3 regions of the Hohaiivirga grylli genome follow, and region 2 is predicted to be linked to each of the others. Evidence: predicted binding sites of a transcription regulator. Region 2 holds the regulator's gene; each other region holds the start of a gene.
What was found. The regulator LexA, encoded in region 2, represses DNA repair genes until DNA is damaged. The targets are predictions, from matches to a motif close to TGTTCNNNNTGTGTTCNG.
Positions count from the first base shown of each region.

Region 1: the regulator LexA is predicted to act here: its motif matches at 2,823-2,840, upstream of WJT86_RS06420 (Y-family DNA polymerase).
Region 3: the regulator LexA is predicted to act here: its motif matches at 6,435-6,452, upstream of WJT86_RS11010 (helicase-related protein).

Region 1 covers NZ_JBBYXI010000002.1:442,067-452,249, forward strand. The annotation lists gene WJT86_RS06405 (hypothetical protein) at 1-138, opposite strand, end outside; gene WJT86_RS06410 (alpha/beta fold hydrolase) at 249-1,049, opposite strand; gene WJT86_RS06415 (flavin-containing monooxygenase) at 1,088-2,578, opposite strand; gene WJT86_RS06420 (Y-family DNA polymerase) at 2,864-4,126, shown strand; gene WJT86_RS06425 (hypothetical protein) at 4,128-4,379, shown strand; gene WJT86_RS06430 (HAD family hydrolase) at 4,688-5,347, shown strand; gene WJT86_RS06435 (SulP family inorganic anion transporter) at 5,340-7,058, opposite strand; gene WJT86_RS06440 (aldose 1-epimerase family protein) at 7,202-8,065, shown strand; gene WJT86_RS06445 (hypothetical protein) at 8,091-8,867, opposite strand; gene WJT86_RS06450 (heparan-alpha-glucosaminide N-acetyltransferase) at 8,880-9,902, opposite strand; gene WJT86_RS06455 (cold-shock protein) at 10,150-10,183, shown strand, end outside.
Region 2 covers NZ_JBBYXI010000002.1:546,835-557,017, reverse strand. The annotation lists gene WJT86_RS06945 (autotransporter outer membrane beta-barrel domain-containing protein) at 1-1,882, shown strand, start outside; gene WJT86_RS06940 (OmpA family protein) at 1,928-2,422, shown strand; gene lexA (transcriptional repressor LexA) at 2,613-3,320, shown strand; gene WJT86_RS06930 (ComEC/Rec2 family competence protein) at 3,357-5,399, opposite strand; gene gltX (glutamate--tRNA ligase) at 5,589-7,013, shown strand; gene gltA (citrate synthase) at 7,178-8,470, shown strand; gene lpxB (lipid-A-disaccharide synthase) at 8,507-9,673, opposite strand; gene WJT86_RS06910 (LpxI family protein) at 9,686-10,183, opposite strand, start outside.
Region 3 covers NZ_JBBYXI010000004.1:51,948-62,130, forward strand. The annotation lists gene cobT (cobaltochelatase subunit CobT) at 1-872, shown strand, start outside; gene WJT86_RS10990 (queuosine precursor transporter) at 878-1,528, opposite strand; gene rpmB (50S ribosomal protein L28) at 1,607-1,897, opposite strand; gene WJT86_RS11000 (DUF3108 domain-containing protein) at 2,135-2,953, shown strand; gene WJT86_RS11005 (autotransporter family protein) at 3,034-6,099, opposite strand; gene WJT86_RS11010 (helicase-related protein) at 6,554-9,517, shown strand; gene WJT86_RS11015 (RNA-binding S4 domain-containing protein) at 9,531-9,791, shown strand; gene fdxA (ferredoxin FdxA) at 9,987-10,183, shown strand, end outside.

The DNA of each region.
Region 1 (10,183 bases), 100 kb from region 2:
GGCCTCTTCCCGGAAGAAGTCATTGCCACGGCAGGGGGCTGCGGTTGTGGACATGCAGCCCATTGCACTGAACCATGTGAAAAAGAGGAATGTGGCAATACAGATGATGATGCCAAAAATGATAAGGAATGCTTTCATAGCTTGTCCTTAACATATTTTCCCATAGCTGAAATAGCAGATCAGCCGGTTTCTCGTGATCGGATGTTGAGAAATTTTAGGGCAGCACTATCAGATGTTTTCTGTCTCTCTCATCTAAGGGCCTCAATCAGCTCAACGACCCTCTCAGGTTTCTCCACAAACACCAGATGGCCGGCATCAATCTCCTCGAACCTCGCACCCTTAATTCCTCGCGCCAGTTGTCGGCAATGATGGGGCCGTACCATACGGTCGTCGGTCATGCTGATGACGAGGGTTTCGGCTTTTATGTCGGGGAGGCGGGCACAGATGTCGATGGTTGCGTCTAATGCGGCCTGGCGGTCACTGCCCGGAGACAGGTTTTCTGCATATTGGTTTTGAAGGTTTGCGAGCGTTATCTCGTCAATGGTCTCAAAAAAGGCATCCGAGAGGCCGTTGAGCATGACGAAGTTGGCAAGCTGAGAGCGATTTGTTCGGGCAAGGGTAATCCATGAATCAAACAGCAGGTTCATTCTTATATCGCTTTTAACCCAGCCGCCGATCAGAATGAGACGGCGGATGCGGTCTGGCATTTCTGATGCCACCGCGGCAGCAACAACAGCGCCCAGTGAATAGCCGATAATATCTATCGGCTCATCAGGGGCAAGAGCTGCTGTTGCTTTGACTTGAGCAATCAGCATGTCGAGGGTAATCGCGCCGCCATTATCCTGCGTTTCCCCTGAGCCGATAAAGTCAGGAGCCAGGCATCTTCTGGTTTTGCCAAGCTCGGGGAGAAGAGGGCCCCAGCCCATCAGGGCACTGGAACTGGTACCATGCAGCAAAATGGTTGGCCGCCCGCGACCAGCTTCAAGGATGCTGGTGCTGATACCGTTGGTCTGAACGAGCTGGCGTTTCATAGGTATGGAAACAGTCATGTCGATATCTCCGTCAATAAACACAATGAGGGTTATTTTCAGCGGGCGTAGCTGAAGATGGGGTCATTGAGATCAATTGCGGGGAAGTCGTCTTTATCGAGCCAGTAGTCGTGGGTATGTTGCCATTCCCGCTTGTTTCCCTGTTTCGGGAGCAGATGCATACCGCGGGCGAGATAGCCGGGGTTAAAGTCCTCCGGGTGAATCCACGGCCCAAGTGTCATGCCTTCGTCTTCGGGCCGAAGTTCAGTCGTGACCTTTCTGGCGTTGTTCGCATCCATATGCTTCAGAAGCTTGCAGACGAAATCTCCCACCATGTCAGAGCGGAGTGTCCAGCTGGCACGGAAGTAGCCGAAAACCCAGACCATATTCGGGAGGCCGGTAAACATCATGCCACGGTAGGTGATAGTATCGCCAAAGTTGAGTGGCTCTCCATCAATCGTAAAACTGATGTCTCCAAGAACGGAGAGATTGAAGCCCGTTGCCGTGACAATGATATCAGCATCAAGATGTTTACCTGATTTCAGCTGGATACCGTGTGTGGTGAAGCTATCAATCTCATCCGTTACAACAGAAGCTAGGCCCTCTCTTACGGCCTTGAAGAGATCACCTTCCGGAATAAAGGCAACACGTTGTTGCCATGGGCGATAGCGTGGGGTGAAATGGGTATCAATATCGAAGTCATTCCCCAGATGTTCACGTAGGACGGCCAGAAGGTCACTTTTGACCTTTTCCGGTTCTTCTTTCGTGCGCTGGACGAAAAGGGCCTGATCACGCAGGACTTTACGACGGGTGATTTCATGAACCCAGCTTTCATCAATATCAAGAAGCCGTAGCTCTTCTGCCATGGCATTGGCATTGCGCCCGGTCGTGAACCATGTTGGTGAGCGCTGGAGCATCGTGACATGGGCACATTTCCCGGCAAGGGCAGGGATAAGCGTTGCAGCCGTGGCACCAGAGCCGATGACAACAATCTTCTTGCCCGCAGTCTCCAAATCTTCTGGCCATGTCTGGGGATGGATGATCTGGCCTTTAAATGAAGACATGCTTTGCCATTGCGGGGTGTAGCCCTCTGCATGCTGATAATAGCCTTGGCACATCCAGAGGAAATGTGTTTTGAAGCGGAGAGACTGGCCTGTATCACTTCTTCTGGCTGTTATGGTCCAGAGGTTTTCCTCGCTGGACCATGAGGCGCTTTCAACGGTGTGCTGGTAGCGGATGTGGGGCTGTAACCCGTCATCATCAATTACGGATTTCATATAGGCGAGAATTTCATCACCGGTTGCGATGGGCGCGCCTGTCCATGGCTTGAAACGATATCCGAAGGTATGAAGGTCGCTGTCTGAGCGCACGCCTGGATATTTATGGGTGAGCCATGTACCGCCAAAACTTTCCTTGGCTTCCAATATGGCAAAGCTCTTGTCGGGGCATTGTTCCTGAAGGTGGTGGGCGGCGGCAATTCCTGAAATACCGGCACCGATAATCAGAACATCATAATACTCGGTAGGCGTATCCGTTGTATTCTTGTCCATCTGATGTTTCCTTCAAATTATAGATTATTGTTACATGCGTGTTCCTCTTGCTGTTGATGGAATTGAATAGGCAAAAAATGGCGCCAACAATTCTTCTTTGGCGCTAAACATTTCTAGGCATTTTTATTTTTAAGATATTGTTCTGATTGTATTATCTTTGGTCACTGAATTTATTCTCTCCCGCTTTCCAGCGTTGTTATCTGGCAATGAAAAAATCATTCTCGTTGACTCCTGATATATAATTTGTTCACTATATGTTCTAATTAAGAACATGGGACACAGGATATGCGCAAGCCAGAGACGGTGGAGCATCTTTATATTGATTGTGATGGCTTCTTTGCATCCGTTGAGCAGCAGATGCGGCCCCGTTTACGTGAGCGGCCTGTGGGTGTTGTGCCGTTTGGTGATACGGAACGAACGGGGCTGATTGCTGTCTCAAAAGAGGCCAAGATGCTTGGTATAAAAGGCTTCATGTCCATTCGTGAAGCCCGGCGTATCTGCCCGGATATTCAGATTGTTGCACAATCACCAGATCTCTACCGCCGGGCACATAACGCGCTGACCATGCAGATATCGTCCGTGCTACCGATTGATGTCATCAAATCCATCGATGAGCTTTCCTGTCGGCTGGATAGTACGGCCATCCATAATCCGGCTGCTGTTGCCCATGAAGTCAAGAAGGCCGTGTCAGATAATATTGGCCCGTATATTACTTTAACGATGGGTGCAGCAGCTAACAGGCACCTGGCAAAAATTGCCTGCAAACAAGCCAAATGGCATGATGGTGTTTATGGCGATGGTCTTGCTGTCTGGAAGCCGGAGGATATGCCGGGACCTTTGTTACAAATGGATATCAAGGATATCCCCGGTATCGGCCCCAATATGCGACAGCGGCTTTATCATGCCAATATTTACAGCACCGAGAGCCTGTATCGAACTGATCCGAAATTGATGCGCAAGATATGGGGGAACGTGAATGGGGAGCGCCTTTGGTATGCGCTCCACGGCTACGATATTGAAGCTGAGGAGAGCAAACAGGGTATGATCGGCCATAGCCGGGTTCTACCACCTGAAAACCGCAGCCTGCAGGGGTCGCGTGAGGTTGCCCGTTTGTTGGCTGTAAAGGCAGCCCGTCGCTTACGCCGGGCCAATCTTTATGCATCCGGGCTCTGGGTCTGGCTGGCACAGCGCGATAGTAACTGGCGGCATATGGAGCGGATGATGGCCGTCAATGATGATCACTCCATCCTGTTGGCTCTGGAAAGGGCGTGGAGGGTGGCCGCAGCGCAACTGCCGGTCGGGCCGATATTCAATCTTGGGGTGACACTCCTTGATTTCAGTCAGGCAAATGAATGTCAGGAAGACCTTTTCAATACAGATATGGATGAGCGCCGTAAGTGGGAGGCAACAACCCGGGCCATTGATGAGCTTAATCAGCGTTATGGCCAGACCGTGATTTCACTGGGTGAATGGCGTCAGCCATCCGGTGGTTATGCCGGCGGGAAGATATCTTTCTCACGAATACCGGACGCAGAGGATTTTTGGTGAAATGAGCTGGAAACAGAACTTGCAGTTACGGGATCTCGAACCCCGCCAGAAGATAGAATTTACTTGCCGCTCATGTGGCAAGGTTCATTTCAGAACGGCCGAGCAACTGCTGACTGATGAAGATCGTCAGTATCTCTATCTGGATGAACTTGAGAGTAAGGAAACCTGTAACCAGCGGGGATGCCATGGTGAAGTTCGTCTGATGCTGCTTGGTATTGCCCGAATGGGCGGTTTTACCGGCGGGATGGCGTAATAAATAGCGCTCATGTTGCAATAAAAAAAGCGTGGTCAAAGACCACGCTAAGGAGCCGGCCCGTGGGGGCATATAAAAAGGCCGGAGTAAAAACAAAGTAGCTAAAAATACTTAATGCATAGTCAATATGGAGAGAATATGAAAACTTACAAGCTAAAACTGAGCTTTTCACCTATGGTTTTGATTTAAAACAAAAAAACAGGCCTGCTTGGTAGAATAATATTCTGTAGAAGTTGTTTTCATAGAGTGTTATGCCACTTTGGTATAAATTCTGTATATACTGCCTACCACTACGACTGGAATATGAATTGTCCTTGAAAGCACTTTTGTTTGATCTTGACGGTACCCTGGTTGATACTGATCCGGTACATTTAGCTGTCTTTGCTGAAATTCTTGCTCCTCTTGGGCATCATGTTGATGATGCTTTTTTCCGTAAATATATTTCAGGTGGGCGCAACGAGGAGATATTGCCCCGTTTCTTCCCGGAGCTTGATGAAGATGAAATCCGTCGGCGCGGAGATGCGAAGGAAGCACGCTTTCGGGAGCTGGCATCGCAGGTTGCTCCGGTCGAAGGTGTTTATGAAGTTATCGCATGGGCTAGGCAGCAGGGACTGTCGGTCGGGCTTGTGACCAATGCTCCCCGTGAGAACGTTGATTTCGTTCTGCCTGTTCTGAAACTTGAAGATGCTTTTGATATTCAGATATTGGGGTCAGAAATGGAGAAGGGAAAACCTGATCCTGCTCCTTACAAGGCTGCTCTGGAGGCTTTCGCCATAAATGCGGATGAAGCTATTGTCTTTGAAGATTCAAAGACAGGTATCATATCTGCAAAAGGAGCTGGTATTTTTACCTATGGCCTGATGACCACTCATACAGAGACAGAGCTGGTGGACGCGGGTGCTGATATCGCCATTCGTGATTATCGGGATCAACACCTGTGGGTTAGTTTGGAAGAAAAACTTAAATAGCCTGATCGACTTTAACGGATTTATCTGCGGGGATAATCCGTTCTTTTAAAAAGCGTACAGCCTGTTCACTGCTATCAAACATGTAGTCAGGTCCGCCGAGCCTCTCAATGAAACCGGAGCGCTCAAGGGCGCGTCTGAAGTTTCGGTGCCCTCCGGCAATAACCAGTCTGGCACCGACACTTCTCACTTCTTCATCCAGCTCTTCCAGCGCTTCAATCGTGCTGGCATCTGCCTGTGTCATCACAGAGGCATCAAGCACAAACCATTGCATGTTTTGTGCTGTTTTCACCATCATTGAACTACGTCTGAGAAATGTCTCGGCATTAAAAAAGACGATGGAGCCCTCAAACAGATAAATCACGAAACCCGGTATAATCTGCGCCTGAGGATCAAGATGCAGCTTGACGATATCAGAAGAGTCTGGACGACTTCCCAGTAAGGCGTCTCTGGGAGACACGGCAAGGCGCAGGAGGTTGCCCATCGTTGCGATGACGGCAACGATAACCCCGGGCAGAACGCCGAGCCAGATAACGCCAACTGTCGCAATGAGGGCCAGAATAAGCTCTGCCTTACTAATCCGCCACAGAGTTCTGAACTGGCCGATATTGATAAGATCAATAGCAGCAGAAGCAAGTATGGCACCAAGAACAGCCTGAGGGAGATAGGCAAGGGGTTCTGTCAGAAAAATCACAACCAGAGCTATTGTGAGGGCTGAAACAATCGCAACCAGAGGTGAGGAGCCTCCTGCTGCATAATTGACGGCTGTTCGGGAGTCAGCTCCGGTAATTGTGAAGCCCTGAAATAAACCGGCAACAAGGTTTGCCATGCCAAAGCCTTGTAATTCACGATTGGCATCAATGTTGCGTTCAAGTTTATTAGCAAAACTGCGAGCTGTCACAATTCCGCTTGAAAAGCTGATGATGAAAACACCAAGAACGGCACTGATGAAGGTTTCAGGCTGATAGGCAAAAGACGGCAGGCTGAACCATGCCAACCCTCGTGGAACATCACCAAGAGTATCAATGCCAAAGGCCTCAAAGTTAAAGAGCCATGAGATAAGAATGCTGAAGGCAATAATAATAACGGCTGCAGGAATTTGGGGATGCCATTTCTTCATGGCCCGCAATATAGCAAATACGCTCAGACCTGTGAGGAGGGTGGCAATACTGATTGTCTGCAGGTGCTGGAACAGGCCATAGGGAGTTTGAACAATTCCGGTATGCGGAATTGAAACGCCTGTCAGTTTCGGAATCTGGGATAGCATCAGATTAACGGCGACACCTGTCAGATAGCCGGTCAGAATTGGGCGGGACAGGAAGTTGGCGATAAATCCAAGTTTCAGTCGGGAGGCTAGAAAGCAGGCAAACCCAGCCCCGATTGCTAAGGCCGCTGCACCTTGGGCGCGCTGGTCCGGTCCAGATAGCTCCAGAGCAGTTAATGCAGCGGCAATCAGTGTACAGGTTGCTGCATCCGGCCCAACAATCAGGCGTGCTGAAGGGCCGAAGATGGCATAGGCAATAACCGGAAAAATGCTTGCGTACAGACCGGTTGATGGTGCAAGTCCCATGAGAGCCGCATAGGCCAGACCAATGGGAATGGCGACAGTTGCGACGCTCAATCCGGCCAGAACATCACGCATTGCCTGATCAGGTGTCAGTTTTCTCAATGCTGACAGGCCGGGGGCCAGTTGTTTGAGACGAGGCAAGCGCATAAATTAACCGTAGTAACTCTAGGAATGACTATAACAAAAGATGCTAACTCTTATAGTCTGAAATTGTGTTAACGCGATGGGATAAGTGTTGAGAATGTCGTGTAGAAATCAAACAGGTCTTCATTGAGATGTCAGGCCATCAGATGCACAACCCAGATGCCAAGATAGTGGTTCTTACAAATAAAAAGCAAAAACTGGCTCTCAGTCTTCTTGGGGCTGAACCGATTTCATGGCGAGTTGATGATCAGGAATACCTTTGGCAGGCAGATCCTGATATCTGGGATGGCACGGCGCCATTACTTTTTCCTGTTGTCGGTGCCTGTCGAAATGGAAGTATCCTTGTTGAAGTTCGCTCCTATCCAATGCCGCAACATGGTTTTGCTAAAGATATGGAGTTTGTACTCATCCGCAAAACCAATAATCAGGTTCATCTGCGGCTGGGTGATACGGAAGAGAGCAGAAAACACTTTCCCTTTGCATTCCAACTGGATGTGGAAGTTACGCTTCTGGATGAGGGATTTGCATATCAGTGTAAGGTCACCAATACCGATCATAAGGTGTTACCTTATGCTATTGGTTTCCACCCGGGAATAAACTGGCCTGCTGCTATGGGAAAAGTGGTTTTTGAAAAGCCAGAAAGACCAGATATTCCAAAAATTGTTACTGGTGGGTTGTTATCACGTCAAAACCGTAAGCTTGATTTTGATGGAGAAACCCTTTTGCTGGAAGCAGATATTTTCCAGCAAGGGGCCTTGGTGTTCAGGGATGCGAAATCTAAAGACCTGACACTCATAAATAACAATGGTGAAGGCGTAATCTTCTCTGTTTCCGAATGCCGTCATTTGGCTTTGTGGAGTAAGCCTCAGGTTCCATTCCTCTGTCTGGAAGCATGGAGCTCCCATGCTGACTGGGAGGGTTTCTCAGGTGAAATACAAGATAAAGATACAATGGTTATGCTGCCCGCAGGGCAATCAAAACAGCATGGATACTCTTTAAAAATCATATGATTAGGTTAGTTTTCTGATTCAAAAACTAAGCTCGGGCCTGAGATAGGAAGCGAATGGTGTAATTCACTGCATAAACAGTCAATACGGCGCATACGCCCGCTGGTATGACAGCCCATGCACCAATTTTCAGGGCTAATGGTGGCAGTATCAGAAAGCAAAGGTTGAACCCGACAAGACCCGTCAGAAAACCGCGTAGCTGCATTAATACAGCGCTTCTATCGCCATTTGCGAGGGTAAACGCCGGAATAACGGCTGCTGCAACAGGGCCACCTGCAAAGATTCCAGTGAGTGAGGGGCCAAGCAATTGTGATGCAAAACTCAGACCGGCAACAAGAATGAAGCCTGTGAGCATACGGGCAAATAATTCTGAGCGTGGCAGCTTGGAAATATGAGGAGGAGATTGTGGTTTGGGGATGATCCAAATACCAAGAAGAAGGCTGGCAAGTGCAATGAGGGACATTTCCAGAGTATGGGATTGCCCCGTAGAAGCAACGAACAGGGCAACGAGAAGATAGGCTACCCATCCGCAGGCCAGCATACCGTACCAGGGAAAATATAAACTCGCATATGCCATTACCAGCATATAAGCAGAATTCGCCAGAAGACCCGAGGGCGCAGCACGTGCCGTATCAAGGGCATAGTCCATTCCAAGGTCGAGCCAGAGGGCTGCAACAATACAGCCTGCCAGCAAAGGTAATCCGCCTAGTAACCCTGAAACAGCCGGGCCCCATTTTCGGCCGGCAACACTGGCAAGCCAGATGATGAAAGGGCCTCCAAGAAGTTTAATTAGAAAGATCATCATAACACTGGAGGCTCATTGTTCATTATGTTCTTGGCCTGCCTTTTTAGCACAGGCGTTGGCAATTTCAGTAACACGGTTTTGAATCTGAGGCAGCTTTTCAGGGTGCTGTAGAGCCGTTTTGATATCTTCATTTGCCGGATTAAAGAACAGTTCTTTTGTCGTACAGAGGCACATTCTGCGACATGCGCTTATCTCTACATTTGTAGCAATGCAGCTGTCTTCACATTCTTTCTGAAAAACGACAGAGGGTAATTGTTCCTGCTTTGGAGGAAAGACCATCGCTCCCAGTTGTGTTGCCGTAAACAGAATTGGTTGGTGCAGTAAGTAAATAACCAAACTCCAGCGACCTGCTGTAATCAGAAACCTGGCATAGGATGTGCGTTGTACTTCCATACGCATTCCCTTTGGAATACGTCCGATGAGAAGACCGATGAGGACAAATGAAAACCATGGAAAAACAGGGACGTAATCATTTGTAATTGGAAGGGTGTTGCCGAAACCGAGCCATTCAAGCCAGGGCGTATCCCAAAATGATTGCGTAAAAAATTCCGGTAAGACCAGACTGAAAATGATAACGATAAGAATGAGCCATATTGGTGCTTTTAAAAATGGCAAGGCAAGAATACTGCTGACTGCGAGGCAGTGCAGAATTCCAAAGAAAATATAGCTGTCAGGAAAAACAAACCAGGTCACAAGGGTAACCAAAGCTGCGGCAAGAATGAGCTTCAGCAACCTTTTTATAAAGCCCTCAATATTGAAATAGGGGCGGTGGGCTAAAGAGAGGCTGATACCAGATATCATTAGAAAGGAGCCTGCTATGAGGTACCCTATCGTTTCCCAAGCTAGCCCTGTTAACAGGCTCTGGGGAAGAAAGCGGAAATAAGCCAGATTCCATATCGCATGGTACACAACCATGATGAGAATGAAGAACCCGCGTAGAAAATCCACTAATAACCAGCGACCGAAAGAGTGTTTGTTTAAGTATCCATCCACGATGAAAATTTTCCACGATATTTTAGGGGAAAACGAATGCAATATTTTCCCTGATTGCTTGCATTTTTAGGTTCAAAACAAAATCTTACAAAAAACTTTGCGTACCTTATGAAACTGACTCTTAAGAAAGGATTCTACTACACTAATTGGCTTAGGTTTGTAGCTATTATGTATAAAGTCCTTCTTCTTTTGTAGAGGTGGGAATACCAAAAAGTATAAAGTCAGGGTTCCCTCGCGGCTGTTGAGTGCTATTTTATGCCAAGAACAAAGTTGATTCTGCGGTGTAGATATGACTGACAAATTCAGTTCGGAAGTTGAAAATA
Region 2 (10,183 bases):
TCTGCTGACAGGCGCAGGTGATAATACCGTGTACCTTCACGGTAAAACCGATAGCGTCGGTTCTGACATGCAGAAGATTGACGGTGGTGTCGGCGGCACAACAAAGCTGACTTTAAGTGCTGACCTGGGCGACTTCCTGATGAATGCCTACAGTGAAGGCACAGCAACACCAACAGGTATTGCAGGTGAGACATTCTCTCAGCTTCTGAACTGGAAGACTGTCGATATTGCTGATGGTGCCAGAATGAACATGGTTGGCGATGTCAGCCAGGGCGCAGGGGTTGCGATTGAAACAGTCAACATTGGAATGGGTTCAACCCTGTCTAAGACCCACATTCTGTCGACAATCATGAATGCTGATCTGGTCAACAACGAAGGGACGATTGATCTTCGGAATTTCACGGATACAGCAACCAACAAGCTGGGAATCACCGGTGACTACATTGGTGCGGCAAACTCTGTGTTGCTTGTATCTACTCATTGGAACAATGACCCGAATCCTGTCATCACAGGCAATGTGGTCTCGTCCCTTTCTGAAACAGATCACCTGCTCATTCAGGGAACTGCAACAGGCCAGACGATTGTTCGACTGCCAAATGACATTATCGGCGATATCTCTGTCGCAGATATTGTTGCACCGGGCAGTTATGAAAAGCTGACAAAGCCGGTTATCACGGTTCTGACAGATCATGAAAACGCACCGGCTGTCTTTACCGGCAGTGCCCAGACAACCAATGCAGGTGAAGCACAACTGGTTAAGCGCGGCAACGACTATGTCTTTGTTCTTCAGGCATCCAACCCATATCCGCCTGTCGTCACTCCAGTTGATCCGGGCAGCCCACCACCTGTTACACCGCCCCCAACGCCAACGCCTATTCCAATTTACTCGCAGGCAACCTCTGCCTATGTGCAGATGCCACGTGTTAATATGGAACTCGGCTACGATATCCTCGGTACTTACCATGAGCGCACCGGCGAGCCACTGGTCACAGCATGGGATAAATGCGGATACAGCTGCTCAGCAATGGTCAAGTCTCAGGCATGGGGCCGTCTAATTGCCAAACATACTGAAAATGAAGGTGAAAAACGTCTCAGCTATGAAGGAAATACCTTCATTCTGCAGGCAGGCCACGACCTTTACACACACTATGATTCAGACAATCAGGGCGCGAAGACTGTCTTCGGTGTCATGGGAACCTATGCCCGTGTCGATGATCTGAAGTTCTATGACAAATATCGCTCTGTCAGCGGCATGGTTGTCGGCGACAAGCATACCGGCAATGGTAGTGTTGAAGCAGGTGGTGTTGGCTTTTATCTGACGAAAGTCGGGGCTAAGGGCGCTTATCTGGATGTTGTTGGGCAGTTCAACTACTTCAACAATACATACAAACCACGCAGTGGTGGCGACAAGAAGTCCCAGAATGGTTATGGCCTGACACTCTCTGCAGAAGTTGGCGCACCATTCAAGATTACGGAAAACTGGTACGTTGAGCCACAGGCCCAAATTATCTACCAGCGCCTCTCGCTTGATAACTTCTATGATGGTTATCGCAATGTGAACCAGAAGGATGCCGATGGCTGGCGTGGTCGTGTAGGCTTCCGCCTCGCCTATAGTGCGCCAACAGAATACCAGCGCACCAAAACCTTCTTCCTGAAGGGAAATATCTGGCATGACTTCCAGGGCACAAGTGACGTTGCTCTTGGACGCGATGTAGTGAGCGAGCGGTATAATCATACATGGGGCGAAGTGGGAGCCGGCTTCCAGCTACCTATCAATGACAGCGCCTATGTCTTCACGGATGTTTCGTATGCGCGTTCGTTCTCGGATGCAAAGCGTGAAGAATATCGCGGCAATCTCGGATTGAAGATTGAGTGGCGCTAAGCGCCACTCTCATTCCCTTTCACATAATATCCAGTGAGAAAAATCATGAAGAAAACTATCGCAATTACGTTTGCTCTCTCTCTGCCTGTATTTCTGGCTGCCTGTAGCAATGTTGGAACCGTTCAGAACAAATGGTGTGACCCGGCACAACCTGAACAGATCACACTTTCTGCTGATGCTCTGTTTGCATTTGACCGCTCTTCAATGTCTGATCTGCTTCCAGAAGGTCGCAGAACCCTTGATGAGCTCGCTCACAAGCTGACCACCGGCTACGCTACAATCGATGCCATTAATCTCACAGGCCATACAGATCGTCTTGGCAATGGGGATTACAACATGCGTCTTGGTAAGGCCCGTGCCAATACAGTGCGCCACTATCTCATTCAGCGCGGTGTTCGTGCCCCGATCTTGACAGCAACGGCTGGCGCAACCAAGCCTATTACAACGAGCTGCAATGGAGACATTCCTTCCGCTGAGCTTAAAGAGTGTCTGGCTCCAGATCGTCGGGTAACCGTTGATATCCTCGGTGCCCGTAAGTAACGCATCTCAATATTTAAAAATGCCTCAACTTGATGGGAGCGGGATAACCTGCTCCCATTTTTTATATTCCCGCCTTACCTGAGCCTGAAGAGATTTCTGCTGTGTAGAACACAGCAAGAACATTCCTTGTGTTCTCTATTTGTTTCTGATATGCAGAATGTGATACTTCTTTTGGCCCAAGGTATTGGCGATGCTGACACGTAAACAACACGACCTGCTCTGTTTTATCAATGAACGACTGATGGAAGCTGGCGTTCCGCCCTCATTTGAAGAAATGAAGGAAGCGCTGGATCTCAAGTCAAAGTCCGGTATTCACCGACTCATCACCGCTCTGGAAGAAAGAGGCTTCATTCGCCGTCTCCCCAACCGGGCACGCGCTCTTGAAGTTATCAAGATGCCTGAAGGTGCGGCCTCCCGCCCAAAATTCAAACCAACAGTTGTTGAAGGTGGCCTGACAGCAGAGCGTATCGCTGCGCCAATCAGCAAGCCTACCCTGCCTCAGACAGATAACGACAACATCTCAATTCCGGTTATCGGCCGTATTGCAGCCGGTGTTCCGATTTCGGCCATTCAGGATCACAGTCACTCTGTTACTGTTTCACCAGAATTTCTTTCTTCAAAAGGTGAACACTTTGCACTGGAAGTGCACGGCGACTCGATGATTGAGGCCGGTATCTTCGATGGCGATCTCGTTATCCTTCGCCGTCAGGACACAGCCAATACAGGTGATATTATTGTTGCACTGATTGACGATGAGGAAGCAACTCTTAAAAGGCTACGTCGTAAGGGCTCCTCAATTGCTCTTGAGGCTGCCAATCCTGCCTATGAGACACGTGTTCTGGGCCCAGACCGGGTAAAAATACAGGGACGTTTGGTCAGCCTACTCCGTCGTTACTGAGTTTACTCACCAAGGCCCGTTTAAAACGGGCCTTTTTCATAAACCACGCTGCCATGGCCACCGGGCATTTTCGACTCTGGCATGTTCAACAATAAGCTGGTTTTGACTATTTCGTAAAACAGCTGCTGCCCCTTTTACCTGCAATGCTCTTTTATCAATAATAACAGGCGCCTGACACGTAATGGGCACGCGGGTTGTGGCAACAATGATATCAGCCCGCCGGCAATCCTCCTCAAAAGCTGCTGATTTATGAACAATCGCCACCGAAACAATACCTTCATGCGCACAACCAAGCGCATCACAACCAGCATTTTTAACCGGTTTCACCTCAGCATAAGATCGCCCGTCCCCATCCGCACGCAACCATTGCTCTGCAAGAAAACTATTGATACGGCCAACGAAAACCAATGCCCCGTTTTCTGACCTGACAGCTACGGCTCTCCCATCTCTGTCAACAAATGCAACATATTCTTTTGAAAATAGTACCGTAGAAACAATGGCAACTCCCATCGGAGCAATAAAGCCCCAGCGCAGATGAGACCGGAAATGCGTCAGCCAAATCAGGGCAATGGCTGATAATAGCAGCACCATCGGCTGCAAAGCCGAGAAGTACTGAACAGAACCGCCAAAGGTCTCAACCCATTGGGCAGCTTTCACAACCTGCCCTGTTGCAATGCCAACAGCCCACCAGACGGGCTCATCAAGCCCAAGGGGGTAACAAAGCACCCCGATGACACCTAATGGCATAATAATGAGAGATACCAGCGGCAGAGCAAGGATATTTCCGATAAGCCCAAATGGCATTGCCGTATGAAAGTGATAAACCGCAAACGGCGCTGTCGCCAGCCCGGCAGCGAGACTTGTCAAACAAAGGGCAATGAGCCAGTTCAGAGTTTTTACAAGAACCCTTTTAAAGCTTCCACTATTCGTCATCTTGAGAGATAACCTAGACGCGTAAGGGGCAAGAGATATCAAAGCTGCAGCGGCTGCAAATGACATCTGGAATCCCGGCCCAAGCAAGGCCTCAGGTGAAAAAAGCAAAATCAGTAATGCTGCAAGTGATAGATTACGCAGACTGATAGCATGCCGCCCGGCAACAATTGCTCCCAACATCACCATCGTCATGACAAGGGCACGAATGGTTGCAACGCTGGCTCCGGAAAATACACAGTAAGTAACGGCCCCAAACATAGCCGCAACGGCTGCAATTTTCTTGGTCTGCCATCTTAAAGCAATAGCGGGAAACAGCGATAAAGCATAACGAACGGACCAGAAAAACAAGCCTGCAGCAATCACCATATGAAGCCCGGAAATCGCAACAATATGGTAGATGCCGGCGGCCCTAAGGGCCTGATTGGTTTCTTCAGTGATGTAACCACGTTTTCCTGTCACCAAAGCCGCGGCAATACCACCTCCTGGCTCACCAACGGATTCATAAATCTGTTTGGCGATCCTGTTTCGCAGCCTATCAATGGAAAACATAAAACCCGATTCCAAAGTGTATTGCGCACTGTTATCAAGCAATGAAACCTGCCCAAGAACAGAGCCAACAGCACCAATACCTTTGAAATAGGCATCGCGCGCAAAATCATATCCTGATGGCCTCACAGGCTGAGGAAGAGGCAATAGCCTTACCTGAGCGTCAATATAATCACCGGCCTGCAAAATAGAACTGGGCCGTAATGTAACACGCACCTTCACAGGTATTTCCGAAGGTTTTAATCCGGAAAACTCTAAAACACGTACGGTTAGCTGCGGGCGCCGCTCGTTACGTATCTCAACACTTTCAACCAATCCTTTCAGCTGTCCAATCAATATTCTTTCAAGAACAGGAGTTTTTATGCGTTCCATTCGCAAGGCAGAACTCGTCACACCACCTGCAAAGAACCCCATTAGCATTAATAAAATGAAGAAAAAGCGTTTCCGAAAAAATATCCCAGCACCAATAAAAGCAATGGTCGAGACAAAGGCGGCCACCTTCAAGGGTATCGGTTCTGATAGCTGGAAGAACAGAACAATACCGCCGCCAAAGCTGATAACCAGCCAGCAAAGAATCCTGTAATCCTCATTTTCCCGCACCAGACATTCCCGCCATCCATTTCGGACTGCGTTCAATGAAATTGAAAAGAGGATATGGGCATCCAATAGTTTCATACGTGTAAATGCAGCTTTTCGCTTAACGTTGTCCCCACCTCATGGTAGACGACAGTAAGGCAGATATTATATGCCCAGTTTCCCTTCCTCTATCGGCAATAGATATTACTCAAAATGACCAAACCGATTGTTACGCGCTTTGCCCCGTCTCCTACAGGCTTCCTCCACATCGGAGGAGCACGGACAGCATTGTTCAACTGGCTCTTTGCCAAACGCTTTGGCGGAAAAATGCTGCTTCGTATCGAAGATACAGATAGGGAGCGCTCAACGGATGAAGCCATTCAGGCCATTATAGATGGCTTGAGCTGGCTTGGTCTCAGCTGGGATGAGGATGTCGTTTATCAGTTCAGCCGCGCTGCCCGTCACCGTGAAGTGGCAGAACAGCTTCTTGCGGATGGCAAGGCCTATTACTGTTACGCAACACCTCAGGAACTTGAGGAAATGCGTGAGCTTGCCCGTAAAGAAGGCCGCCCGCTTCGTTATGATGGCCGCTGGAGAGATAAAGACCCTTCAGAAGCTCCAGAAGGTGTAAAGCCTGTCATTCGCCTAAAAGCCCCCGTTGAAGGCGAAACCATTGTAAATGATCACGTCCAAGGGCGCGTTACATGGCAGAACAAAGATCTTGATGACCTTGTACTGCTGCGTTCTGACGGCACACCAACATATATGCTGGCTGTCGTTGTGGACGATCATGATATGAATGTTACACATGTCATTCGTGGTGATGATCACCTCACCAATGCAGCTCGACAGACACATATCTATAATGCAATGGGGTGGGATGTTCCTGAATGGGCCCATATTCCATTGATTCACGGTGCAGATGGAGCAAAACTCTCCAAACGCCATGGTGCCCTTGGTGTCGATGCCTACCGCAGCATGGGCTATCTGCCGGATGCATTGAGAAACTATCTTGTTCGCCTCGGCTGGAGCCATGGTGATCAGGAGATATTCTCAACGGAAGAAATGATTGCAGCATTCAATCTTGAGCAGATTGGTCGCTCCCCTGCACGCTTTGACTTTGCCAAGCTTGAAAACCTTAATGGCCATTATATGCGCCAGACAGATGATGCACAGCTGCTTAAAGCTATTGAAATCATCCTTCCGGAGGTTGGCTCTGAGCGTGGAGCACCAAGCCAGCTAAATAATGAGCTGAAAGCTTTGTTTCTTGCCTCAATGGCAGGGTTGAAAGAACGCGCAAAAACTCTGATTGAGCTGATTGATAATGCTTATTATCTTTATGCTTCACGCCCATTGAATTTTGATGAAAAGGCAGCCAAGCTGCTCGAAGATGGCTCTGATCGTCTTTCTGGCATCATTTCAAAGCTGGAAGCGGTTTCTGACTGGAATACCGAAAATATAGAGGCTGTCATACGTGCGCACGCACACGACATCGAAGCCAAATTAGGCCAGGTTGCCCAGCCACTTCGTGCCGCAGTAACGGGGCGTTCAACCTCCCCAGGACTGTTTGAGGTCATGGCAATCCTTGGAAAGAAAGAAATCCTCGCTCGTTTGGCAGATTGTGGAATATCAGACTGATATTCCACAATTATCGCATTGTTCTTTAGGCGTGCTTGATACGACCGAGAGGATGGAGTACCGACATATATTACGTACCTGCGACCGAATAGCGCATTAGCATGTTAAGCTATGTATTGTTGTTGTATTTGGTCCGGTAAACATCACGAAAGGTGGGTAAATTCATGGCAAAAAAATCCAGCACCCTCACCATTGATGGTCAGCAATTCGAGCTTCCTGTTTTTGAAGGAACCATCGGCCCAAGCGTCGTCGATATTTCTAAGCTGTACGGTCAATCCGGTCACTTTACGTATGACCCTGGCTTCACATCTACAGCAAGTTGCGAATCCAAGATCACTTACATCGATGGCGATAAGGGTATCTTGTTGTATCGCGGCTATCCAATTGAACAGCTTGCAGAGCAAGGTGACTTTTTGGAAACATGCTATCTCCTGCTTTATGGAGAGCTTCCTACAGCCGCTGAAAAAGCTGACTTTGACATGCGTGTTACGAAACACACGATGGTCAATGACCAGATGCACCGCTTCTTTCAGGGCTTCCGCCGCGACGCACACCCAATGTCTATCATGGTTGCTGTCGTTGGTGCTCTCTCGGCCTTCTATCACGACTCGATTGACATCTCTGATCCGCAGCAGCGGATGATTGCTTCGATGCGTATGATCTCCAAGCTGCCAACAATCGCGGCTATGGCATATAAGTACTCTGTCGGTCAGCCATTCGTTTATCCGCAGAATAGCCTCAGCTATGCAGCAAACTTCCTGCGCATGTGCTTTGCCGTTCCATGTGAAGAATATCAGGTGAATCCGGTTCTGGCCCGCGCGCTCGACAAGATTTTCATCCTGCACGCTGATCATGAACAGAATGCATCGACTTCAACAGTACGCCTTGCCGGCTCTTCTGGTGCAAATCCATTCGCATGTATTGCGGCTGGTATTGCCTGCCTGTGGGGCCCTGCTCATGGCGGCGCAAACGAAGCAGCTCTCAAGATGCTTGAAGAAATCGGAACACCAGATCGTATTCCGGAGTTTATCAAGCGCGCTAAAGATAAAGATGATCCGTTCCGCCTGATGGGCTTTGGTCACCGTGTTTATAAAAACTATGATCCACGTGCCCGCATCATGCAGAAAACAACTCATGAAGTTCTCGCTGAAATCGGTGATACCGATGATCCGATCTTCGAAGTTGCCAAGGAACTGGAACGTATTGCTCTTCAGGATGAATACTTCATTGAGAAGAAGCTGTATCCGAATATCGACTTCTATTCCGGTATTACATTGCGTGCCATGGGCTTTCCGACATCCATGTTTACTGTTCTGTTTGCGCTGGCCCGTACCGTCGGCTGGATTGCTCAGTGGATGGAAATGATTGAGGATCCACACCAGAAGATTGGCCGTCCGCGCCAGCTTTATACAGGTTCCCCTCAGCGGGATTACCGTACATTATCCCAGCGTGGATAATCCAATAATAAAGGGGCCATTCAGGCCCCTTTTAATTTATCTGGCTGTCTCTAAAACAATCCTTGCGGCACGTTCACTTGGCGCTTCCCCACCAATTCCCATCAGATCATCCAACCTGTCGAACTGTGCCAGTTGCTGCTGACGCTCAGGCGTATCTGAAAGAAGCGGCCTCAGGGCTGCAGAAAGCTTCTCTGGTGTACAGTCCTGCTGAATAAACTCAGGTACGGTCTTATTTTGCAAGACAAGGTTTGCCAGCACAATCGACTCGACTTTAACGAGAAAACGAAGCTGCTCTTCAAACTTTGAAACCTTATAGCCAACAACCATGGGCACTTTTGAGAGAGCAAGCTCCAGTGTTACCGTTCCAGAGGCCGCCAGTGCCGCATGGGCGCCCCTAAAAGCTGCGAGCTTAGCTTCTTCTCCAAATACGAGCTTAGGCTGCACCCGCCAGTTCTTGGAACGCTCCTCAATTTCCCTAGCGTGATGCGCAACAGCCGGAATAATGACATCAAAGCCTCCGGGGTTTTCTGCATCCAGCAACGCAACAGCTTCCCCAAAGGGTTCCATAAGACGAGAGACCTCTGAACGTCTGCTACCAGGCAAAACAATGAGCTGTTTCCGCCCATGATCTATTGGCTTCCGTTCATTGTCCTTTGGCCTGAACTCACTGATACGCTCGATTAACGGGTGCCCAACATAACTGCATGGCGGACCATCCAGACGTTTATGAGCAGCAGGCTCGAATGGCAGGATAGCCATAACATGATCAACATAAGCGCGCATCTTTTTGGCGCGCCCCGGCCGCCAAGCCCAGACAGATGGACTAACGTAATCCACGATTGGAATATGCGGCGCTTTTTGTCGAACCCGTTTGGCAACCCGATGCGTGAAATCAGGGCTATCAATAATGACCAGCACATCAGGGTTGTCAGCAATAACCGCCTCTGCCGTTTGCTTGATACGTGCAAGAATAAGCCGTAACCGTGCTACGACAGCGCCAAATCCCATGACAGCAATATCTTCAAGAGGAAAAAGGCTCTTGATGCCTTCTGCGATCATCTTCTGACCACCAACACCCTGGAATTCAATCTGGACTGGACTTTGCGCTTTCAGGGCCCGCATAAGTTTTCCACCCAGCTGATCTCCAGATTCTTCACCGGCAACGATAAAGATACGACGGGTCTGCTTTGGGGAATTGGTCATTTTAAGCCAGTCTCAGTCAACAGGTACGCCAATCAGGAACATATTCCTGCGATTGGCCTCTTCAATTGTTTTCTCTTTATCGACAATCAGCGTTTTTGCAGCACCAATTGCTACCCCACGAATTCCGGCTTTGTATGCCTCTATAATTGTACGTGGGCCAATCGTTGGCATATCAATCCGGAGATCCTGCTGGACTTTGGCAGTCTTGATAAAAACGCTATTGGGGATTGCCGGTGCAGTACGTGCAAAGAGCCTCTTCTTCTGCAATGAACCAACACGACGGATCATTTTATCTGTCCCCTCTGGCCCTTCAATAGCCAGAACGTGTTGATTTACAATAACAAGCCCTTGGCCAATATCAAACTTTGCAATTGTATTCAAAAGCTGAAGGCCACTGGCAATGGAATGCATCTCTTCGTCAGAAGGCTGACGGTTCGTAAAAACACCCTCACTGCTCATAATTTCTGGAGCAATTTCATGAGCTCCTAATACCGGAAAGCCATTATCTTC
Region 3 (10,183 bases), on a different contig from region 2:
ACCTCGATAAACAGCTCGCGCATCTGCAGGGTCTTGTCGGACGTCTGGCGAACCGTTTGCAGCGCCGTCTTCTGGCACAGCAGAACCGGTCATGGGAGTTCGACCTTGAAGAAGGCATGCTTGACCCGGCCCGGTTGACACGTGTGGTCACGGATCCGTTTCAGGCGCTTTCTTTCAAGCAGGAGCTCGATACCAATTTCCGTGATACGGTTGTGACGCTGTTGATCGATAACTCAGGCTCGATGCGTGGCCGGCCGATTACGGTTGCCGCAACCTGTGCTGATATTCTGGCGCGTACGCTTGAGCGTTGCGGTGTGAAGGTTGAGATTCTCGGATTTACAACCAAGACATGGAAGGGCGGGCACGCTCGTGAAAAATGGCTTGAAGCAGGTAAGCCATCAAATCCGGGCCGTCTGAATGACCTGCGCCATATCATATATAAGTCAGCCGATTCTCCATGGCGCCGTGCCCGAAAGAACCTCGGTCTGATGATGCGTGAAGGGTTGCTGAAAGAAAATATTGATGGCGAGGCTCTGGATTGGGCTCATCGCAGGTTATTGGCGCGTTCTGAGCAGAGACGTATTCTGATGGTTATTTCAGATGGTGCGCCGGTTGATGATTCAACACTTTCAGTCAATCCGGGCAATTATCTGGAAAAGCATCTGCGGGCGGTGATCGAAGATATTGAACTGCGCTCATCTGTTGAATTGACCGCAATCGGTATTGGTCATGATGTGACACGCTATTACCAGCGTGCCGTAACCATTGTGGATGCTGAAGAGCTTGGTGGTGTAATGATGGAAAAGCTCGCCGAGCTTTTCAGCGATACTCCCGCTGAACCCTCCCGGCGTGTGCGCAAACGCGGATATTGATGCAATCAGACTGAGCCGTTCTGAGGTCTCATTGGCTTGATGAATGTGATCAGTGCGCCGTATGGCAATATCGCAATAGCAGCCAGAATGACCTTCATCCCATAATCTGCAATTGCCAGCTGGGTCCATGGAAGAACCTGACACTGGTCAGCAATGCCTGCTGCCCCAAGTAAGCTGGAGATGGTGGCATCGGTTCCAAATAACGGGCCGCAATAGAAGGCAAACGAGAAGAAGATTGCCGTATCCAGCGCTGATGCAACGAGAGAGGCAACAAAAGGCTGAAGCCACCAGGCTCTGCGGCGCATCTTCTGGAATACAAAGATATCAAGCAGCTGTGAGAACAGAAATGCTGAGCCGGAGGCAATGGCGATGCGTGGAGTTGCCAGTACGATGGAGATCAGTACAGCAGCAACGAAGCCTACATAAACAACACGACGTGCTCCGGCAGGGCCAAAGCGGCGGTTGGAGAGATCATTGACGAGAAAAGCAAATGGGTAGCTGATTGCGCCCCATGTCAGCCATTCACCAGCCCCAATGGCGTGAATTGGATACTGAACCAGAATATTTGAAGCCAGAACGACAAGCGTCATGACAACCACTGCAAGCAGTAGCTCGCGGGTTGAAATAAAAGGCTTTGTTGTTCCTGTAGCTGTCATTTCAATTTCCGGTTACCCATATAAATGCAAAAGGGCGGCATCAGCCGCCCCATAGCATGATGTTACTGCTTTAGCCAATTAGCTGGCAGCAGCCATCTTCTTTTCAATCTCGCGCTTAAGCTGGCGTGCACCCTGAGAAAGCTCACCATCGCGAGCCTTGATCAAGAAAGCATCCAGACCACCGCGGTGCTCAACACTGCGCAGCGAAGCTGCAGCAATGCGGAAGCGCACGGAGCGCTGAAGAGTTTCAGACTGAAGCGTGACGTTGCAGAGGTTCGGCAGGAACTTCCGCTTTGTCTTGCGGTTCGAGTGGCTTACAAGGTGGCCACTAAGAACGGCTTTGCCGGTCAATTCGCAACGGCGCGACATGATCTACATCCTGTTTTCTACGAAGTCCCGCCATACATGAAAAGCCTTCAATCTATTGAAAGCGTGCAAATGGGGAGACTGCTAAAGTCTTTGAAGTCCGCTGGCTATAGGAAATATTCAGGTCCTAGTCAACAAATATCGCATAAAAACTCTCTGAATCTTCGTAAAAAAGACTCTTGCTGCTCGTAAAGTGGAAAAGTCGGTACTATCTTTAAGGGAATCACGAGAGGACCATTTGTGAAACAACCCATTAAATGGACAAGCATTTTGGCTTTAGGAGCATCTCTGGCTGCGGTCGGAGGAGCTCAGGCTGCCTCATTCAAGGTTCGATATGGCGCAAGCATTATGGGGCTGCCTGTGGGGCAACTGGATGTCTCAAGTGCCATTCATGGTTCATCCTATGAAATACAGGCCACGGGAAAACTGGTTGGTCTTGTCGGTTTGTTCGCCAGCGGTAAAGGCGGAGCAGTGGCAAATGGGTCTTTACGTTCGATTATAGGGCAAAAGAATACTCTTAATCCCGTTGCCAATTCTATTTTTCAGGCATCGGTTCGATTAGGTAAAAGCCAGAAAGTTGTCAGGATTGATACGCGTAATGGCAATGTCACCACATTAAGTATGGAACCGCCCATGGATGATAAGCCGGGTAGGGTTCAGCTGTTAACGCAACATAAGAGGGCTGTTCTTGATCCTCTGAGTGCCACCTTGATGCCAATGCGAGGTAATGAACTTTCAGAAAAAGACTGTAATCGTACAATTCCGGTTTTTGATGGTGGTTCAAGACTTGATATTGTCATGAGCTACGCGGGTATGCGTCAGGCTGATATTGGAGGATATAAGGGGCAGGTTCTGGTCTGTAATGTCCGTTATGTCCCGCTTGCAGGGCATCGCCCGGCCAGACGGATTATTCGTTACATGATGCATAATAAAGATATGTCTGTCTGGCTCGCCCCAATACAGGGAACGGGCTACATGCTGCCTCTGCGTGTTTCTGTCAGAACCGCTGCCGGTATGGCTACACTGCAGGCAGAACAGTGGAACGTTACTTCTGAGTAAATGAGAATTCAGCGTTACATATAAAAACAGCCCCTGTCAGGATATACCCTGACAGGGGCTGAATAATCTCATAAATGATGTCAGAACTTGGCTCTGAAGCCGATTGTTCCATTAAGAGCGTAGCTGCTTCCAAAGTCAGAGAAGGAAGTGCGGGCGTCTACTTCGCCGTAAAGGGAGTAGGCGTCATCATTCCAGTTGTACGACACACCGGCTCCGATGCCACCCCAGAAGCGATCTGAACGATTCCGGAAATTGACATTGGTAACCGAGACCTCTGTTCCATCAAGGAATTCATAATAGAGGTTGGCAATGCCGTATGTTTTCAGACGTCGCAGGTCACCCTGTTCTGATCTCCATTCATTCTCGCGGCTGAAGGCCACACCAAGACGTGCTGTGAGAGAGTCGCTGTCTTTCTGACGGACAACGGCACCATAAGCATCCTGGAATTTTTTAAAGTCGACAGCGTTATAAGAGAGCTGAATCTGTGGCGTCATAGTCCACTCTTCATTCAGCTTAATCTTTCTGCCTGCTTCAATGCTCAGTGCATAGCCGGTACCCTTGTTGCCGCTGACCTCTTTGCGTCCCAGAGTATCAGAGGTGATATCTGTGTCATACCACATGACCTGCGCAACACCGTCCACATAGACATCGTTGTTGCCATACCAGGTCAGTGTACCGCCCAGACCATATCCGTCTGATTTTATCTTGCCGGAACCGAAACGAGAGCGGATATCAGAATTGGCATGGACATACTGGAAGTAGACACCGCCAATCAACTTGCCTTTCTCATTTTCAGCAGCAAGGAAATCAAGACCAATCTGAGCCCGGAGCATATCCAGATCATAGTGAGCCTGAGAGGTAGACTTTGCCGGGTTGATATGGCTGGTTGAGCCTTCAAGGCGTATCCAGAGGCCACGGTCTTCTACAACATTCCCTGCCTGTTGTGATGTTGCGGTGCCAGGCTTGTTGACGGACCACATGCGGTTACCAACACGCTGTTCCAAAGTACCAAGACGGTTCATTGCCAGCAGCACCTGAGGATAGACCTCATAGATTGGTACGCCTGGCTGATAAACTGGCGTTGGTTTGGTTGGTGGGACAACAGATGGCCCTCCGGTATCAGGAAGCTTCGGGTCCGGATCTGGTGTTGGATCTGGATCAGTTGGTGGAGGATCGACCGGATCCGGCACATCGAAGACAGAGCGCAGGTACCAGTTACCATCTGACGTATTGGTAACACCATTATGGTTAAGTGAGTAGACATAGGCGCCACCAACCACAACCGGCGTTCCCTGATAGGTGTAATCACTCCGGAGAGCAAAGGCATCAGAAGGAGATGCGCCATCAATTTCAATGATCTTGATACCGTCGCCTGTTGTCAGGGCTCCAAGGCCGCCTCTGTTGTTGATGACGACGTTTGTCATACCGGCGACATCGCCTGTGATGTACAGAAGGTCGGTTAGAGAGCTGTCATCACCCAATACGGTATCAAGCATCAGTGTGCCATTCATACCGGTGTAGTTGCCTCTGATTGTCCATTTGTCACCAGCAACCGAATTACCGTCCAGCCGCATTGTGCCCGCATTGAAAACACTCGCTGCGATGGTCTGGGTAGCAGGAGAAATATCTGAATTGGTGACAGTCGATGTTGCATCAATATTCAGAACGTTCTCAACGGCCGGATTACTCATCCGGAAGAACAGAGCAGAGCTTGTCAGTGTCAGGGTACTGCCGTTGACAATGTTCATTTCCGTCCAGTTGACCAGATTGACACCTTTGCTCAGGTCGTCGAGCGTCATGGACATGTAACCTGACAAGTTATAGTTGTCGATTGTCAGCGACGCTGTGGCATTTGCATCCAGACCATTCGCGCCACCGTCCAGCCGTACCAGTTCGGAAATATCGGCTGTGCCTGTGATCAGGGCTGTATTATGACCGGTATCGACATTTGCAAAGCCCATGAAGACCGCACCGGCAATCTTACCGCCGGAAATCTCAAAGTGGTCATTGCCGGAGCCCATATAGAAACCATTGGTTGTGGTTGCTGAGCCGCCTGTTATGACAAATTTATCATTGCCGGTGCCGGCATCAAGAGAGCCAATGAACTGCCCTGATTCAATGTAAAGGGAATCATCTCCAGCGCCAGTCTCGATCCAGCCTTCAACATAAGCATTGCCCTGAATACGGACCTCATCACTTCGTGAATTTCCGTAAACTACGGTATTGTCACTGTTATGGGTGCTGTATATCTGGCCTTTGATAAGGACAAGCGAATCGGCGGCTGAGATTATAGTGACAGCACGGCCGGTATCAATAGTGGCATCAGCGCCAATATTTACGATAATGGGCTTATCTGCATAAGTTGCTCTCAGCTGATCAGCCGTAACGGTGCTTTCTCCAAGACTGGTTGTAGAAACGTTGCTGGCCCAGATAGCCTGAGACCACTCACCACCCTTGATAACAGTTGCCCCGGTTGATGTGAGAACCCCTGAAAGGTTGCCTGCTTTCGCTCTTGTTACCGTGCCCATGTCAATGGTCAGGGTACTGAAGTTGAGCGTGCCGTTCGGATTCATGAGAATGCTGGTCTGATCGCTCGCGTTAGAACCATCAATCTGCGTATGTCCTGCAACATTCAGGACACTTCCGTTCTGGACGAGTATGTAGTTAATGCTGCCAGCTGGAGTACCGTTGGACTTAGCTGTGACATTGAAAGTCAGGTTTCCATCCACATTGAATGTTGTACTGCTGAGCTGCAGAAAAGGATTTGTTGATGTCGACGTTGCCGTGACATCCATATTGCCTTTCACATCAATTGTACTGTTCAATGATTGAAGCCAGTAGGAATTACCTATTGCTGAGCTCGCAACAAAATCCACATTCTGGTTGAATGTTATTTTGGATGAATCCGCATTGAGTGCGACAGAACCAGTCGAAATATTGACGCTGTTCTGAAATGTCAGATCTGCACCACCAGTCGCTGTCGCTGTATTTGTTGAAGTTGAAGACGAAACGCAGGTTGTTGCTGTACATGTATCTGCCAATACTGCTGAAGGTATTAAAAGAGATAGTACTGCTGTTCCGGCTAACAATGTTGACTTATAAGTTTGTACTGTACGCAAAGAGCGCTTCTTGATATATCTGCCCATAGGATACCCCACTAAATATTAGAACTTTATGTTAAAAATTATTTGGATGATTTTTTTTTATTAAAATATATTTTATTTTTAAATATATCAATATTTTTTTCTTTTATATTATCTGATTATATAATTTAATTTTTTTTGTGATATGCTTTTTTCGATATGGATAGAATTTAGTTTCTTAAAGCAACTATTTTTATAAGTTTTTGTATATACTTAAATTTTCATAATATTAGAGAAGACTTTTTTCCTTGACCAAATAATCTATTTCTGATGTCTGTTTGTCTGATTTAAAATTTGGATATTGCTGGTGAAGCATCTTTTCCCTCCTGAATATATTGAGAAACTAAAAAAGAACGCTTTAGGGAATGAAAAGGGGCCTAGGCGTGGAAGACCCGTACCTGCAACAGAGCGTATTAAGGCTTCACAGAGTGGGGCAGCTGTTAATGTTGTACGCTCATTGCCGTCAGCTCTTAGGGGGCAGAATGTAACGGCTGTTCTGGGACCAACCAATACAGGTAAAACCCACCTCGCCATTGAACGGATGCTGGCCCGTGGTAGCGGAATGATCGGGCTGCCTTTGCGCCTGCTGGCCCGTGAAGTTTATCAGCGGGTTGTTGAGAAGGTTGGTGAACATAATGTTGCACTGATCACTGGTGAAGAAAAAATAAAGCCAGACCGACCGCGCTATTGGGTGTCGACGGTTGAAGCGATGCCGCGTGACCTTAAACTCGCTTTTGTCGCGATTGATGAAATTCAGTTAGCCTCAGATTTTGATCGTGGTCATGTTTTCACAGACAGGATTCTGAACCAGCGTGGAGCAGAGGAAACTCTTCTGATTGGTTCTGAAACCATGCGGCCGATTCTGGAAAAGCTCATTCCGGGCATCCAGATTACCACGCGGCCAAGATTATCCACACTTAGCTTTACGGGTGAAAAGAAGATTTCCCGCTTGCCGAGAAGGTCGGCCATTGTCGCTTTTTCAGTTGAAGAAGTTTACACGATTGCTGAGCTGATCCGCCGCCAGAGAGGTGGTGCGGCTGTGGTGCTTGGTGCTCTTTCTCCGCGTACAAGAAATGCTCAGGTCGAGCTCTATCAATCGGGAGAAGTCGATTATCTCGTTGCAACCGATGCAATCGGGATGGGGTTGAATCTCGACATTGAGCATGTGGCTTTTGCTGCAGACCGTAAATTTGATGGGTTTAAGTTTCGCAAGCTTTTTCCGGCTGAACTGGCTCAGATTGCAGGGCGCGCTGGACGATATATGCGTGATGGAACCTTCGGAACAGCAGGCCGTTGCCCGCCTTTTGAGCCTGAAATTGTTGAAGCGCTGGAAAGCCATAAATTTGATCCGGTTCAGATATTGCAATGGCGTAATCCTGATCTGGATTTCTCCAGTCTGGTCAACCTGCGTGCCTCCCTCGGCCGTTCACCGAATGAGCGCGGGCTCGTCCTTGCACCTGATAATGAAGATGTGATCGCACTGGAAAATGTTTTTCAGGAAAATGATATCCGTCAGATGGCCTCAACACCTGCTGCTGTCAAAAGACTGTGGGAAATATGTCAGGTTCCGGATTACAGAAAAGTGTCTTCACAAGGGCATGCAGACCTAATCGGAACCCTTTATCGCTTCATTATGGATGAAGAGTTTGTGCCTGAAGAGTGGTTTTCTCGTCAATTGGCCTTGGTTGATCGGACAGATGGCGATATAGATACCCTGTCGAACCGTATTGCACAGGTAAGGACATGGAGCTTCGTCGCCAATAGGCCGGACTGGTTAAAGGATCCGGAACATTGGCAGAGCGTCGCCCGTCTGGTAGAGGACAATTTATCGGATGCCTTGCATGAGAGGCTTGCTCAACGTTTTGTCGACAGACGAACAAGCTTTCTTATGCGACGCCTTAGAGAGAACACAATGCTCGAAGCGCAAATATCAACTGCTGGTGAAGTGACCGTTGAAGGTCAACACGTTGGTCATATTCATGGTTTTCAGTTCGTGCCGGAATCACTGGCCGATACGGTTGAAGCCAAAACATTGCGAAATGCTGCTGAAAAAGCTTTAGCAAGCGAGATTGAGGCCAGAGCTGAACGCTTTTCGGCTGCAGCAGATGCCTCATTGGTTATTGCTAATGATGGCACTATTCGCTGGACTGGTGAGCCGGTTGCCAAGCTGGAAGCTGGTGAAAAACTTTATGAACCGCATGTTCGTATCATTGCAGATGATCAGCTTTCCGGCCCGGCCCGTGAGAAGATTGAAATTCGCCTGCGCGCATGGCTGAAGGCTTACATCGTTCGTCTGCTTGGCCCTGCTATGCAGCTTGAAGACGCAGCAGAGCTGACAGGGATTGCCAAGGGAATTGGTTTCCAGCTTTCAGAAACACTTGGTGTTCTTGAGCGCAGTAAAGTTCTGCAGGATGTTCGCAGTCTTGATCAGGATGCCCGTGGTATTCTGCGTAAGCTTGGTGTCCGCTTTGGTGCCTATCATATTTATCTGCCTGCTCTTCTGAAGCCGGCTCCCAGAACACTGGCAACCCAGCTATGGGCTCTCAAGAACGGCGGCCTTGACCAGAAGGGTATTGACGAGATTGCACTTCTTGCAAGCTCTGGCCGGACATCTATTCCTATGGATCCGGAAATTGCTGTAGGTCTCTACCTTTCAGCAGGCTTCCGCATTTGTGGGACGAGAGCTGTTCGTGTTGATATTCTCGAACGTCTTGCTGATCTTATTCGTCCGGCGATTGCCTACCGTCCGGGTGTAACACCCGGTGAGCCACCGGCTGGTGCAGCTGATGGCAATGGCTTCGTTGTCACCGTTGCCATGACATCACTTGTTGGCTGCGCTGGTGAAGAATTCTCGTCAATTCTGAAATCCCTTGGATATACGTCCGAAACCCGTGAAGGGGCAGCGATTACAGTTGCGCTCATTCCGTCGGCTCCAATTCCGGGTGTAATAGTTCAGGCTGCTGATGCGGCTAAGGAAGAACCTGTTGCTACAGATGAAGCTCCTGTTGAACAGGCGGTTGCTGAAGATACGCCTGTTGTTGCAGAGCAGACAGAAGCAACGGCTTCCGAGGCTGCAGATGCTTCCGCTGAAGTTCCGGCTGAGCCTGCTACGATTGAAATCTGGCATCAGCAACGCTTTAATGATGGTCAGCAGCGTCAGGGCCAGCGGCAGAACAATCAGCGCCGCGGTCAGCGTAGTGATCAGAACCGTGGTGAACGCCGTGAGGGTGAAGGACAGAAGTTCTCCCGCCCCGACCGGGATCGCCGTGGGCCGAAGCGTTCTGACAAGAAAGCCGGGCCACGCGATAATAAATCGTTTGAACGCAAACAGGATAACCGTCGTGACCGGGAACCGGATCCGAATTCTCCATTTGCAAAGCTTCTGGCATTGAAGAACCAGCTTCAGGATAATAAATCCTGAGGCCTGGGGCCGGATGCGTGAAGGTCAGCAACGTCTGGATAAGTGGCTGTGGTACGCGCGAATTATCAAGTCGCGTACCCTTGCAACACGTTTTATCTTGGATGGGCATGTGCGGGTTAATGGGGTACGCATTACGCAGGCCGCCTATGCAATAAGCCCGGGCGATGTTTTAACAATTGCATTGCCGCGAACAACGCTTGTTATTGAAGTGCTTGCGCCAGGTCTTCGCCGGGGCCCTGCAAAAGAAGCAGGCCTACTCTTCAAAAGTAAATAGTTTTCAGATTTCATTAGCAATATTCATTGTTGTTGTTGAAGCAACAGCAACTAGCTGACATCTAGGGCTTGCATCAGGCAGCCTCAGGCGTTAGAGGCATTCTAATCAGCAGTTTATGCTGTGACACGGTACACAGAAGTAAAACATGAAATATGTTATGCGTTCTGTCTGGTTTGTAGTCGCGGGGAGATGAAGATGACCTATATCGTTACCGACAATTGCATTAAGTGCAAATATACGGATTGCGTTGAGGTCTGTCCTGTTGACTGTTTCTACGAAGGCGAGAATATGCTCGTTATCCATCCGGATGAGTGTATTGATTGTGGCGTTTGTGAACCAGAATGCCCGGCAGATGCCATTCGTCCGGATACTGAACCGGATACAGAGAGCTG